3 regions of the Allobrachymonas sp. genome follow, and region 1 is predicted to be linked to each of the others. Evidence: riboswitches for the same ligand, from Rfam matches in the RefSeq annotation. Region 1 holds a riboswitch; each other region holds the start of a gene.
What was found. Region 1 has a riboswitch for cobalamin ahead of ACE3P9_RS04615 (energy-coupling factor ABC transporter permease). Riboswitches for the same ligand answer to the same signal wherever they lie in the genome.
Positions count from the first base shown of each region.

Region 2: linked by a shared signal. The riboswitch ahead of ACE3P9_RS09595 (ribonucleoside-diphosphate reductase subunit alpha) and the one ahead of ACE3P9_RS04615 (energy-coupling factor ABC transporter permease) in region 1 are both predicted to bind cobalamin.
Region 3: linked by a shared signal. The riboswitch ahead of ACE3P9_RS00365 (TonB-dependent receptor plug domain-containing protein) and the one ahead of ACE3P9_RS04615 (energy-coupling factor ABC transporter permease) in region 1 are both predicted to bind cobalamin.

Region 1 covers NZ_JAYRLV010000003.1:161,224-165,367, reverse strand. The annotation lists gene ACE3P9_RS04635 (P-loop ATPase, Sll1717 family) at 1-123, opposite strand, end outside; gene ACE3P9_RS04630 (P-loop ATPase, Sll1717 family) at 62-832, opposite strand; partial or broken gene ACE3P9_RS04625 (IS3 family transposase) at 902-1,596, opposite strand; gene ACE3P9_RS04620 (helix-turn-helix domain-containing protein) at 1,636-1,839, opposite strand; cobalamin riboswitch at 1,962-2,183, shown strand; gene ACE3P9_RS04615 (energy-coupling factor ABC transporter permease) at 2,372-3,040, shown strand; gene ACE3P9_RS04610 (energy-coupling factor ABC transporter substrate-binding protein) at 3,037-3,447, shown strand; gene ACE3P9_RS04605 (energy-coupling factor transporter transmembrane protein EcfT) at 3,437-4,144, shown strand, end outside.
Region 2 covers NZ_JAYRLV010000012.1:52,782-56,925, reverse strand. The annotation lists gene ACE3P9_RS09595 (ribonucleoside-diphosphate reductase subunit alpha) at 1-2,402, opposite strand, end outside; cobalamin riboswitch at 2,582-2,797, opposite strand; gene ACE3P9_RS09590 (short-chain fatty acyl-CoA regulator family protein) at 2,914-4,144, opposite strand, start outside.
Region 3 covers NZ_JAYRLV010000001.1:80,868-85,011, forward strand. The annotation lists gene ACE3P9_RS00365 (TonB-dependent receptor plug domain-containing protein) at 1-1,961, opposite strand, end outside; cobalamin riboswitch at 2,194-2,454, opposite strand; gene map (type I methionyl aminopeptidase) at 2,592-3,410, shown strand; gene glnD ([protein-PII] uridylyltransferase) at 3,579-4,144, shown strand, end outside.

The DNA.
Region 1 (4,144 bases):
GACAATGCTCTGCATAAGCTTGTCATCTGCCAAAAGTGGGATCACCAAGCCACGCATGTGATCAGTCTGATCTCTTTGCCCCTGACTCTCGCTGGTGAGGCGCGTCCAGACGCTCGATCGCAAACTTATTTATAATTGCTCTTACTGCACTGCATTCCCCAGTTAGCCGTCTGACGGCCAACAAAAGTGCCCAAATTCTGTTTAGATGAGCAGGTTGGTCTGGGGCGGCTAACTGATCGGTGTCATCGATAAGCAGGTAGAAAACATTGCTTGATGAAAGCAACTGTGAGTTGATTGCTCTGATCAAATCGTGTGCAGAGTTGGTTCCCGCAAGTTCCTTTGCTAGCTGTGCTCCGTTTATTTTTGAGGCAGGTAAAGACACTGCAGAGATGAGCTGTAGCGACTTTTGAATGAAGTCATCTTCCGCAAGTCCTTGTTGGCGTGCTTCGTTGTGAAGTTTTGCGGCGTCCCCCTTCAGCATGCCCTTCAGTTGCGCGCCAATCTGCGCTCCCATTGTCCGTAGCAACACTTCGTAGTAATAGCGCTTCAATGAGCCGATATCAGGCGATGATGGAATCTCCTTAGAGGAGATATTGTCGGGCCGAATCAGTAGGCATGGCAGTTTTTTTGCTTTAGCCACCTTGTCGATCCACTCGACAACAGCACTTTTCCCGATGCCTTTGTTTCCCACAAGAACTCGCATTCCACCTGGTTCAATTGCGCATAGCTGCGTAAATTGACTCGGCACGATAAATATCTCTCCAAGAAATGACCGGTCGCCTTCTGCGGTGCCAGTTCTGACATACTTTAAAAGGTAGTCAAGTTTGCTCATATTTATTTCCGGCTGGTAGGAAAGAAAAGATGCGATGAGCCACCCCGGGATTCGAGGAGGCCGATTGGTCTAAGTTGATACCTCTGTCGAGGTATTGCTGTTGGCGAGTTGCCTCCAGTAGTTTGCCTCAGCTTCTGCCGGAGGAATGCCTCCGATCGACGTGAGCAGTCGGACGTGGTTGAACCAGTGCACCCACTGCAGGGTGGCCAGTTCCACGGATTCCCTGTTCTTCCAGGGGCACCGGCGGTGAATCACCTCGGCCTTGTACAGACCGTTGATGGTCTCGGCCAGGGCGTTGTCATAGGAGTCCCCCTTGCTGCCCACCGAGGGGCGTATGTCGGCCTCGTCCAGACGTTCGGTGTAGCGGATAGAAACGTATGGACTGCCCCTGTCGGAGTGGTGCGTCAAGGCTGCGCTGAGGGCTGGCGGTCGTACAGGGCCTGCTCCAGGGCGTCGAGCACAAAGTCTGCCTGCATGCTGCGGCTGACCCGCCAGCCCACGATGCGCCGGGCGTACACGTCCACAACGAAAGCCACATACAGCCAGCCCTGCCAGGTCGAGACGTAGGTGAAGTCCGACACCCACAGCTCGTTGGGACGGCTGGCATGGAAGTGCCGATTGACGTGGTCCAGCGGGCACGGCGCCGAGGTGTCCGGAGTGGTGGTGCGCACTCGTGTGCCGCGCCGCGCCCCTTGCAAGCCCATGGCACGCATCAGTCGCTCGACCGTGCAGCGCGCTACCACGATGCCTTCGCGGTTCATCTGCAACCCGCCGACACGAGAGACGTTCACGATCTTGATGCATCAGCACTGTAGCTTGAACTCTGCAGAGTAGGCGCCGCGTTTGGGCTGCAGGGCGGCGATACCGTGCAGACGGTAGTGACTGACCCAGGTCCGAATCTTCTCCTCCGGCACTGACCAGCGCCGGGCAAGCAGCTTTGCGCCGCCTTCTCCAACCAGAAAGCTCTCGACGACCTTGAGCTTGAACCTTGTTTCGTACTTCTCCATGGGGCCCCTCGAAGTTCATCCAACTTCTGGGGGGTAGTTCAAACTCGGTGCGGTTCAATGACCCTGGGGCTGGGTGATCCGGTCCACAGCTGCCGCTCCCCCTCCCCAGCACGCACCTCCGTTCCTATAATGGCGGCACGGGTGCGTGGGTTGCCGGGCTTTGGGTCTGGCGCCTGCGTTAAACGGGAAGCCGGTGACGCCATGCAGCTAGTGGCCATTCCGGCGCAGCCCCCGCTGCTGTAAGCCTGACGACTCCGCCTCACGCCACTGCGTCCTCCGACGCGGGAAGGCGCGGACTAGGAAGAGGGCAAGCCAGAATACCGGCCCGCGACGAGCCAGCACCATTCCCCGGGGGATCTGGGAGTCTGCTGCCGCGCGTTGGCGTGCGCCTCTGTGTTTCCTCTCTGCGGAAACGGCGGGGCGCGGCTGCCGTGCCGGCCTGCCCAGACTTTCCCTGCCCATCTTCCTGTTGCCGTGGTGCGCTCGTGTCTTTCACATCACACGGTTCGACGGGAGGTTTCGAATGCACATCATGGAAGGTTTTCTGCCACTCAAGCACGCGGTGGCATGGACGGCGGCTTCGGCGCCGTTTCTGGCAGCGGGCATCTGGTCGGCGCGCCGCAGTCTGCGCGATCACCCGGAGCGGCGCATGCTGCTGGGGGTGTCGGCGGCGTTTTCCTTTCTGCTCTCGGCCATGAAGCTGCCCTCGGTCACGGGCAGCTGTTCGCATCCCACGGGAGTGGGGCTGGGCGCCCTGCTGTTCGGGCCGCTGGCGATGGTGCCGGTGAGCTTTGTGGTGCTGCTGTTCCAGGCGCTTCTGCTGGCGCATGGGGGGCTGACGACGCTGGGGGCCAATCTGTTCTCGATGGGCATTGCCGGGCCGCTCATGGCGGCGGCGGTGTTCCGCACCGGGCGCGTGCTGCGCCTGCCGCTGAGCGTGAATGTGTTTCTGGCGGCGACGCTCGCTGATCTGGTGACATATGTGGTGACCTCGCTGCAGCTGGCGCTGGCGTTTCCCGATGCGATCAGCGGGGTGGCGGGCTCGATGCTCAAGTTCGGCGGCATCTTTGCCGTGACGCAGATTCCGCTGGCGATCAGCGAGGGGCTGCTGACGGTGCTGGTGGTGCAGGCCATGACGCGCCTGCAGGGCGAGGATCTGCGCGGTCTGCCGCTGTATGCAGGGCAGGAGGTGCGGGCATGAAGCGGCAATTCTGGATCATTGCGGCATGCGTTGTGGTGCTGACTGTGGCGCCGCTCCTGTTCGTGCGCACGCCGGCGCTGGGGCCGGACGGCAAGGCGCAGGCGCTTTTTGGCGGGTCGGACGATGCAGCCCGCGACGCCATCACGGTGATTGCACCGCACTACCGCCCGTGGTTTGCGCCCCTGATGGAGCCCGGGCCCGAAATCGCCTCGATGCTGTTTGCGCTGCAGGCGGCCATTGGGGCGGGGGTGATCGGCTACTGGCTCGGGGCGTCGGTGACGCGCCAGCGCGAACGCGAGCGCCAGCGCCGCGAGCGGGAGGCAGCCGGCCATGCGCCGGAGCAGCCCGCCCATCAGGAGCGTATCTCTGCTGCTGCGGGCCCCGCCGGAGTGGCCCGTGTGGATTGAGCAGGCTGCCTATGCCAATCGCTGGCGCGATGTGACACCGGGGGCCAAGGCCCTGTTTGCGGGCTGTGGCCTGGCGGCGGCCTTTGTCGCGCCGGACTGGAAGGCCGAGCTGCTGCTGGCGGCGCTGCTGGCGGCGGTGACGCTGGGTGGCGCGCGGGTGCCGGCGCGGCTGTATGCGCGGGTGGTGGCACCGGCGGGCAGCTTTGTGGTGCTGTCGTGCGCGACGCTGCTGGTGGCGGTGGCGCCTTCGGCAGGCGGGTGGCCGGAGGTGCACTGGCATGCGGCCGGCTGGCCCGAGGCTGCCCTGACGGGCACGCGGGCCATGGCGGCGCTGGCGGCCATGGTGGGGCTGGTGCTGACCACGCCGCTGAGTGACCTGATCGGGCTGGCGCGCCGGCTGCGGGTGCCCGAGGTGCTGGTCGATGTGATGGTGCTGTGCTACCGCATGGTGTTCGTGTTCATGGAGGCGTGGGACGACGGCGTCACGGCGCAGGCGGCGCGGCTGGGCTATGGGCCTTTCCGGCGCTCGGTGCGGTCGCTGGCGCTGCTGGCGGCCAATCTGGCCGCGCAGATCTGGAGCCGCGCCCTGGCGCTGCAGGCAGCGGCGAGCGCGCGCAATGGCGACGGCCCGCTGGATTTTCTGGCACCCGACTATGCCCATGCCCGGCGCGATCTGCGCGTGGCGGGCTGTGCCGGG
Region 2 (4,144 bases), on a different contig from region 1:
TCGGTGGCGCTGGCATGAGGCAGGTCGGCCACGGCCTGCATGCCGTTGGATGTCTTCTGGTTCATGTAGTACTTGGACTTCAGGCCCAGCTTGACGCGGTAGAGGTAGTCCTCGATCAGCTCGCTCGATGCAATGGACGCGTCGCCGATCACGCGGCGGTAGAAGTCGGCCGAGATGCCCTGGTCGGTCCACTTCTGCATGATGGCGTACATCTCGGTCATGTCCTTGGTCGGGATGTCCCAGGCGCTCTGGTACTGGTCGGCCAGGGTGTCGCCATCGGGTGCGGCCCAGTAGTTCACGCGCTGGTTGTCGGTCTTGATCAGCGTGAGCTCGCGCACCGGGTACAGGCCGTTGGTGGTGCCCGAGGCATTGGCCGAGGTTTCGGTGGGCATGTGCGCCACCAGCACGGAATTGCGGATACCACCATTGGCCACGATGTCGCGGCGCAGGGCTTCCCAGTCGTAGCGCAGGCCGAAGGGCGCGATCTTGTCCACGTGCGGGCTGCAGGTGTCGAGCGGCAGCCAGCCTTCGGGCCAGCGGGTCTTGTGCATCCAGGGGGCGTTGCCCAGTTCCTTGCCCAGCTTCAGGCTGGCGCGCAGCAGGTGGTAGTAGTGGCGTTCCGCCACGTCGTGCAGGAACTGCTTGCCGGCCTGGTCGGTGTAGCGCTTGCCGTTCCTGGCCATCAGGTGCGCCAGGCCGAGAATGCCCACGCCCGCGTTCAGGCGCTTGCGCGAGGTCACGCCCACCTGCGGCAGCTCGTAGTGCGCCAGGTGGATGCACTTGTCGATCATCAGCAGCGCGTAGTAGGCCACCTCGGCGTACTGCTCCTCGCTCTCGATGTTGGAGACGACGATGCCGGCCAGGTTGCAGGTGGCCACCTCGGGCGAGCTGCGGCGCACGATGGCTTCGACGGGCTGCTCGTCGAGCACGTCACCCGGCTGGAGGTCGGTGGGCCAGACCGGGCCACGCTGGGTGGGCACCTGGGCCTTGCCCGGAATCTCGCGGCGCGTGCCATCGATGAACTGCACCTCGACGCTGGAGATGTCGTCCTCGGCGTACAGCTCGGTGATGTGGTTGTAGGCCTCGGTCGGCAGGGCGATCTCGGCGCACAGGTTGGACGAATAGATCCGGTCCTTGAACGGCGTGTGCCGGTTCATCTCGCTGATGTTGTGCTCGTAGACACGGCCGGTCTCGTTCCACTCGTTGCTGGCCGTGATGAGCAGCTCGCGCGCGCTGACCCAGGTCTTGGGGAAGTTCTCGTCCGCCGCATGGCGTTCATAGAGGGCTTCGAAACGCGCCTCGTCGCCGCTGTACAGGGCGTCGTAGAGCTCGGGCGCGGTGAAGCAGTTGAACAGGAAGATGTCTTCGTTACGCGCCACCTTGCGCGCGAAGAAGCGGTTGCCGCCCCAAGAATAGTCCATACCGCGGATCTTCTTGTCCTCGGTGGACATGGGGTTCTTCAGCCGCAGCAGCGTGTCCACCTCGGGGTCGAAGATCGGGAAATAGGTGGTGCAGGCGCCGCCACGGCCGTTCTGCAGGTTGGACTTGACCTCGGCCACCAGCGCGCGAAAGTACGGCAGCTTGCCCTGGTGGCGGATCACGCCGCCGCGCACCGGGTCGTTGACCGAGCGCGTGCCCATGTGCGCACCAATGCCCGCGCTCATGTAGGTCATGGTGTTGGCAATGTGGTTGCCCACGGCGATCGAGCGTGCGTTGTCGCCCGTGGTGTACAGGCAGCAACTGGCGTAGCCGCGCAGCGGTGTGCCCAGGTTGACGTGGTTGGGCGTGGGCGCGTTGATGCGGTTCTTGGACAGGTGTTCGTAGAAGCGCTGCACATCGCGCATGCGGCGCTCGCGCGGCTGGTCCACCGCCAGCGCCATGGCCATGCGCATGTAGATGAACTGCGGAGACTCGTAGTACAGGCCCTGCACCCGGTCGGCGATGGCGTACTTGGTCAGGTGGGTGTGCAGTTGGTAGTGCGCGTACTCGAAGTCGCGCTCGTGGTCGATCCACTCCTGGATCACTGCGTACTCGGACGCGGAGTACGCCAGCACCTCCATCAGGCCCAGTTGCTGCAGCTTGCGGTGCAGCTCCAGCACCGTGGGTCGGGCGTTGCGGTAAAGGTCCTTGCGGATCAGCGTGGCGTACAGGCGCCCGGCCATGCGGTTGTAAGACCAGGAGTCGAAGTTCAGACAGGTGCGGATGAGCTGCTGCTGCAGTTCACGAGACGTGGCCGTGGTAGACATGGCCGAGACGGCTTCGAGCACGGCCGACGGCCAGTCCACCGCGTCGCCCAGGGTCTGGGCCGCCCACTGGCCCCACTGGTTGAGTTTGAAGGGCGTGAAAGGCTCTGAGTGGCCGTCGCGCTTGATGATGGTTTCCAGCATGAGCGTGTGTCCCATGTGCGCAGCTGCCAGGACCGGAAACTCCCGCAGCGCTGACTGATACACCTGCTCCCTCGCACAGGGCCATGCAGTGGGCTCACACGACGAACGCTCGCAACCGGACACAACGCCCGGTCTGCAGCGTGCTCTTCCCGCGAAAGCACTCACTTGCACCTGGGGCCATCGCTCTACGGAGGATTGGCGCCAGGTGTGTCGGCAGGTCTTCGGACTTCGCAGACACGGTCCTGAACTCTCAGGCCCACCTACTCCGCTCCACTTCCCAGGCCATGAAGACCCAGTGTCATTCGAGCGCTTCGTTTCTGCTTACCGCTGCGGGGCAGTTCCGGACTTGCACCGGATTCCCTCTTGCGATTTACCCTATCAGGGCAAATACCGACAAACACAATATACAGTGTTTTTTGCACCTACCAGACACTACCTATAGTGTTTCGGCGTGTTTTGACCCAGAGCAAACTGGGCAGACAAAATCACTTCCAGGCTCGCTGCGCAGACACACAGGCGGTCATCCTTACTCCGCCCCGTAGGGGGAAAACCGGCTGCGGTTCTCGTCCACGTCCAGCGGCTTGCCGATGAACGGGAACGCCCGCTGCGGGCAGCGCTCGCGTTCACACACCTTGCAACCCATGCCGATGGGCGTGGCCAGGTCGGGGTCGCTCAGGTCCAGACCCTTGGCGTAGACCAGTCGCGGCGCGTGCCGAATGTCGCAGCCCAGGCCGATGGAGAAAGTCTTGCGCGGGGAGCCGTAGCCGTGCCGGCCGCGCGAGACCGAACGCGCAATCCACAGGTAGGTGCGCCCGTCGGGCATGCGGGCAAGCTGCGGCAGGATGCGGTCGGGCTGGCCGAAGGCCTCGTAGACGTTCCACAGCGGACAGGTGCCGCCTGTACGGCTGAAGTGGAAATGCGTAGCCGACTGTCGCTTGGAGATGTTGCCCGCGCGATCCACCCGCACGAAGAAGAAAGGGACGCCAGGAGCCCCCAAGCGCTGCAGGGTACTCAGGCGGTGGCAGACAGTCTCGAAACCCACGCCGAAGCGCTGTCCCAGCAGGTCGATGTCGTAGCGCATCGATTCGGCCGCCTGCAAAAACTCACCATAAGGCAATACCAGCGCACCCGCAAAGTAGTTGGCCAGGCCGATGCGCGCCAGCCGATGCGCGGCGGCGTCGGTGTCGAACGGTGGCACGGCGATCAGCGCATCGAGGGCGTCGCCGGCCTCGATCAAGGCCAGTTGCGTGGCCAGCTGAAAGGCCTGCTGGCCGGGCTCAAGCGCCTCGGACAGGTACAGGGTCTTGCGGCCCGCGTCGTAGCGGCGCTTGAGCTCCTGCACATCGTCGGAATGCACTACACGCACGCCGTGCTGACGCTTGAGCCGCTGCACCAGCCAGCCGACCAGGTGCGCCCCTCGCCCCCCGGCCTCGGTTGCCAGTGCTTCGGCCGCCCGGTCCAGTCCATCAAAGTGGTTCTGGTGCGCAAAGAAGAAGTCCCGCACCAGTTCGAACGGCATGGCGCGGGGAACGACCATTTCCGAGCGGTCGTCGCCCACCTGCAAGGCCATGGTCTCGACGCGCTCGGCGATTTCCAGGTTCTTCTGATGCAGTCTGACCAGTGCCCGGGCCACGGCCGGCATCTGCACGGCCAGCTCCCGCAGTTCCGGCAGCGTCACCGGCTCCGGCGCATCCACCAGTGCCTCCTGCAGCGCCGCAACCAGACGGGCCTCCTGGTCCTCGGAAAACTCCTGAACA
Region 3 (4,144 bases), on a different contig from region 1:
TTGAACAGGTTGTCCACCGCCACCCGCACCGTCTGGTGGGCTGCCAGCTTCCAGCTCATGCTGGCATCCCACAGGGTATATCCACCCTGCTGGCCCAGCGTGCTCGTCCAGTCCGCCCAGTAGGCGGTCTTGAGCGTGCGGCCGACATACCGGGCTCCCAGATGGGCTCCCACATTGCCCCAGTGGCCATCGAGCGAGGCCCGCAGCGTCTGGCGCGGCACGTATTTCAGATCCGTCCAGCCCGAGCCGTTGTTCTGCTCCGCGCGGAAGCTGTAGCTGTAGCCCACCCCCAGATCCAGCGCCGGGGTGATGCGCCAGCGGCCACTCAGCTCCATGCCCTGCATCCGGGCTCTGTCGGCATTGGTCCACGAGGACACATTGCCCGGCAGCGTCACCGCCACGATCTTGTCGTGCACGCGCGTGTCGTGCAGGGTCACATCCGCGTTCCAGTTGTCTTGCTCTGCCGAGAGGCCGATGTCGGCGCTGACGCTGCTCTCCGGCTTGAGCGCCGGATTGCCCTGGTAGTCCATGCCGTAGCTCGAATACTTGCCCGCAAGTTTCCAGGCGCTCGGAGCCGCATAGCCCCGGCCGATGGTCGCATGCAGCGCCAGTACAGGCGTGAGGGCATGGCGGATGCCGGCACTCGGGCTGAACTGGTGGAAGTTGCGGCTCTGCGAGGCGTTGTCCGGGAAATAATCCGTATCCAGGGTGGACAAGCGGAAATGGTCGTATCGCCCCCCCACATAGGCCGATGTGCGTCCGTCGTTGAAGCGGACGTTCTGCTGGGCATAGAGCGCAGCGTTTTCCTGCCGGCTGTCTGGCTGGTAGACCGACGGGGAACCATACCAGTAGCTCACCGAGCGCGCCTTCTGTACCTGATAGTCGAACCCATAGACCAGCTCCGCACCGGGGTGCCACTGCCATTCGTCCTTGAGCTGCACCCCATGCCAGTCCAGTGCAGACTGGAACGAGGGAGTCCTGGAGCCATCGGTGGCCACGTCGTCCATGGACGTATGTTCCTCGCCCCTGTAGCCCGTGATGCTGAGGGCATGGTTGCCCATATCCCCCCTGAGCACGGCGCTGTAGAGCCGATGGGTCATGTCCTTGACCGTCGGCGTGCCCGAATAGCCAGGCAACGCTCCGGGATTCTCCACATCGTTGCCCTTGAACAGATCCGCGCGCACGTCGAGCTGCCACTGCGGCGCCAGCCTGAAGCCCAGTCGCAGGTCATGGTGGTAGGTGTCATAGCCGCTCGGATGCGCCATTCCTCCCGGGTAGCTGTAATCCCCCTGACGGTGCCATCCGCCGAAATAGTCGAAATTGAGCCAGGGTGTCAGTGCACCGCCAATGTCTCCCTGCACCTCGCGCTGGCCCATAGTGCCGGCAGACACCTCCACACCACCCTGCAGCGCACCCGTGCGGCGCACCGGAATCAGGTTGATCACGCCTGCCATGGCCTGCGAACCATAAAGGGACGACGCAGGCCCCTGCAGCACCTCGATGCGGGACACGCCAGCGGTGGGCATCATGCTCAGCTCGTTGACGATGGCCGGAATGCCATCCTGCAGCACCAGCGTCTGCAGCGATTCGCCCACCATCGGGCTATAGGGCGCGAATCCGCGCATGCCCACGGCCGAGGACAGCCCCGGATACTGCTTGATGTCCACGCTCGTGGTCTTGCCCAGCAGATCGGCCAGCTCCGCATGGGGCGTCGCCTCGATCTGTCTGCGCGTCACCACCTCGATGCGCTGGGGCGTGTCCTTCACGGACATTTCGGCACGCGAGCCGGTGATCACCACGTTGTACTCCGGGGCATCGCCCCCGTCGGCGGAATCGCGCGGTGCCTCCCCTGCCGATGCCTGTGCCGCCGCAGTGCCCGAAGTCTGCGCCACGGCAGCCGCCACCGGACTGAGGCAGAACAGCAGCCCTGCCAGCCGGAACATAGAAATGGAATGTGTCATTGTCGATACGGTGTATGACCGCATTGCACGCATCCGGAAAAACACGCCAGCCGGAGTGCCCCGCACTGCCTTGCCTTGCACCCCCATGCCGGCCCGCGCGCTTCCTGAACTGAAACGCACGGACACCCTCTGCACGGACGTGCATGGCTTCATGCCATGCCGCACCCCGAAGACGGACTCCCGGTCTGCTCCCCGCAAACGGTCAAGATACTGGCTGCCGCACCCTGAAGCGGCAGCACGCTGCATGCCAGGCCGGTATCCGGACTCGTGAGTCTTGACGTTTCGCCTTCCCATCCGATGTCGATCCAAGAGAACCGCATTGCACGGACTCCACGACCCAGACAGTGGCTGCCGCGCGGCATGAAACATGTCGCACAGCATGAAACGCCCACACTCACCCACCGTTGCGGGGGCAGTCCGGGCATGGCGCCTTGCAGGCGCGCACCCGGTTCCCGTTCAACCCTTGCGGGGCGCCTGGCATTCTCTCGTTCCTGCCCCGCCTCACAGCGGTGAGGGTTCGGTACAGGAACTTTCCATTGTATCGGCGATGCGCTCCCATCCCTCTCCAAGTGCATGGAAACGACAACCTTCGTCATGCAATGCACGGGCAATGCGCGGATAATCTCCTGCATGAGCATCATCATCCATACCCCTGAAGAAATCGAGGAAATGCGCAAGGCATGCCGCTTTGCGGGCGAACTGCTGGACTTTCTCGGTCCCCATGTCGTTCCCGGCATCACCACCAACGAGCTGGACCGCCTCTGCGAGGAATACACCACCAGCCACGGTGCCGTCTCCGCGCCCCTCAACTACGCGCCTCCCGGCCACCGCCCCTATCCCAAGTCGATGTGCACCTCGGTCAACCACCAGGTCTGTCACGGCATTCCCAACGACAAGCCGCTCAAGAAGGGCGACATCGTGAACATCGACGTCACTCCCCGCCTCAACGGCTGGCATGGCGATTCGAGCCGCATGTACATCGTGGGCGGTGAGGATGCCGCGCCCCCCTACGTCAGCCGGCTGTGCCGCGTCACCTACGAATCCATGTGGAAGGGCATTCTCGAAGTCAGGCCCGGAGCCCATCTGGGAGACGTGGGCCACGCCATCCAGAAATACGTCGAGAGCCACGGCTACAGCGTGGTACGCGAATTCTGTGGACACGGAGTGGGCCGCGACTTCCACACCGATCCGCAGGTGCTGCACTACGGCCGGCCAGGCACCATGGAGGAACTGGTTCCAGGCATGATCTTCACCATCGAGCCCATGGTCAATGCAGGCCGCCGCGAGATCAAGGAAGGTCCCGATGGCTGGGCCATCGTCACCAAGGACCGATCCCTCTCGGCCCAATGGGAACATGCCGTGGTCGTCACGCCCACGGGCTATGAGGTGCTCACCCTGTCGCCCGGCATGCCCGCGCTGCCCGACTTTGTGCACGCCACTGCGACCTGATGCCCATTCCCGGTGCTCGGCCGGCAGACGCTGCGGCCTTGTCCGGGGAGGCAGTGCCCTGGTGCGCTTCTTGCTTGCCACGGAGTTGCACCTCTCCGGAGTGCCTGGTCAACCTGCCGGTGCCACTCCTTTCCGGTCCTCCGAGAAATCTGCCTTTTCCCCTTTCCCATGAGCACTCCGTCTCCCTTCTCCGCCCCTGCCCCGCTCACGCGCCAGGACTACCAGGCCGCCAAGCAGGCCCTGCTCGCGCCGCTGGCCGATGAATCCGGCAGCGTGCGCGCCATGCGCAGCATCATGGGCATCCTGCACCGGCTGGCGCAACTCACCGATCACTCGCTCACGGCCCTGTGGCAGCAGCATGGGCTCGACCGCGAACGGGTTGCGCTGGCGGCAGTGGGTGGCTTCGGCAGAGGCGAGCTGTACCCCTACTCGGACGTCGATGTGCTCATCCTCCTGCCCATGCCCATGCAGGAAGCGGGGGCCGACCTGCGCCAGCGCATCGAGGCTTTCGTGGGCAGCTGCTGGGACATGGGCCTCGAAATCGGCTCCAGCGTGCGTTCGGTGCAGGAATGCGTGGCCGAAGCCGAAAAGGACATCACCGTCCAGACCGCCCTGCTCGAACGCCGCCTCATCACAGGCCCCGCCGACCTCTACGACGCGCTGAGCGCCGCCTATGACAGTGCCATGCACCCCTACGGGTTCTATCTGGCCAAGACGCTCGAGATGCGTCAGCG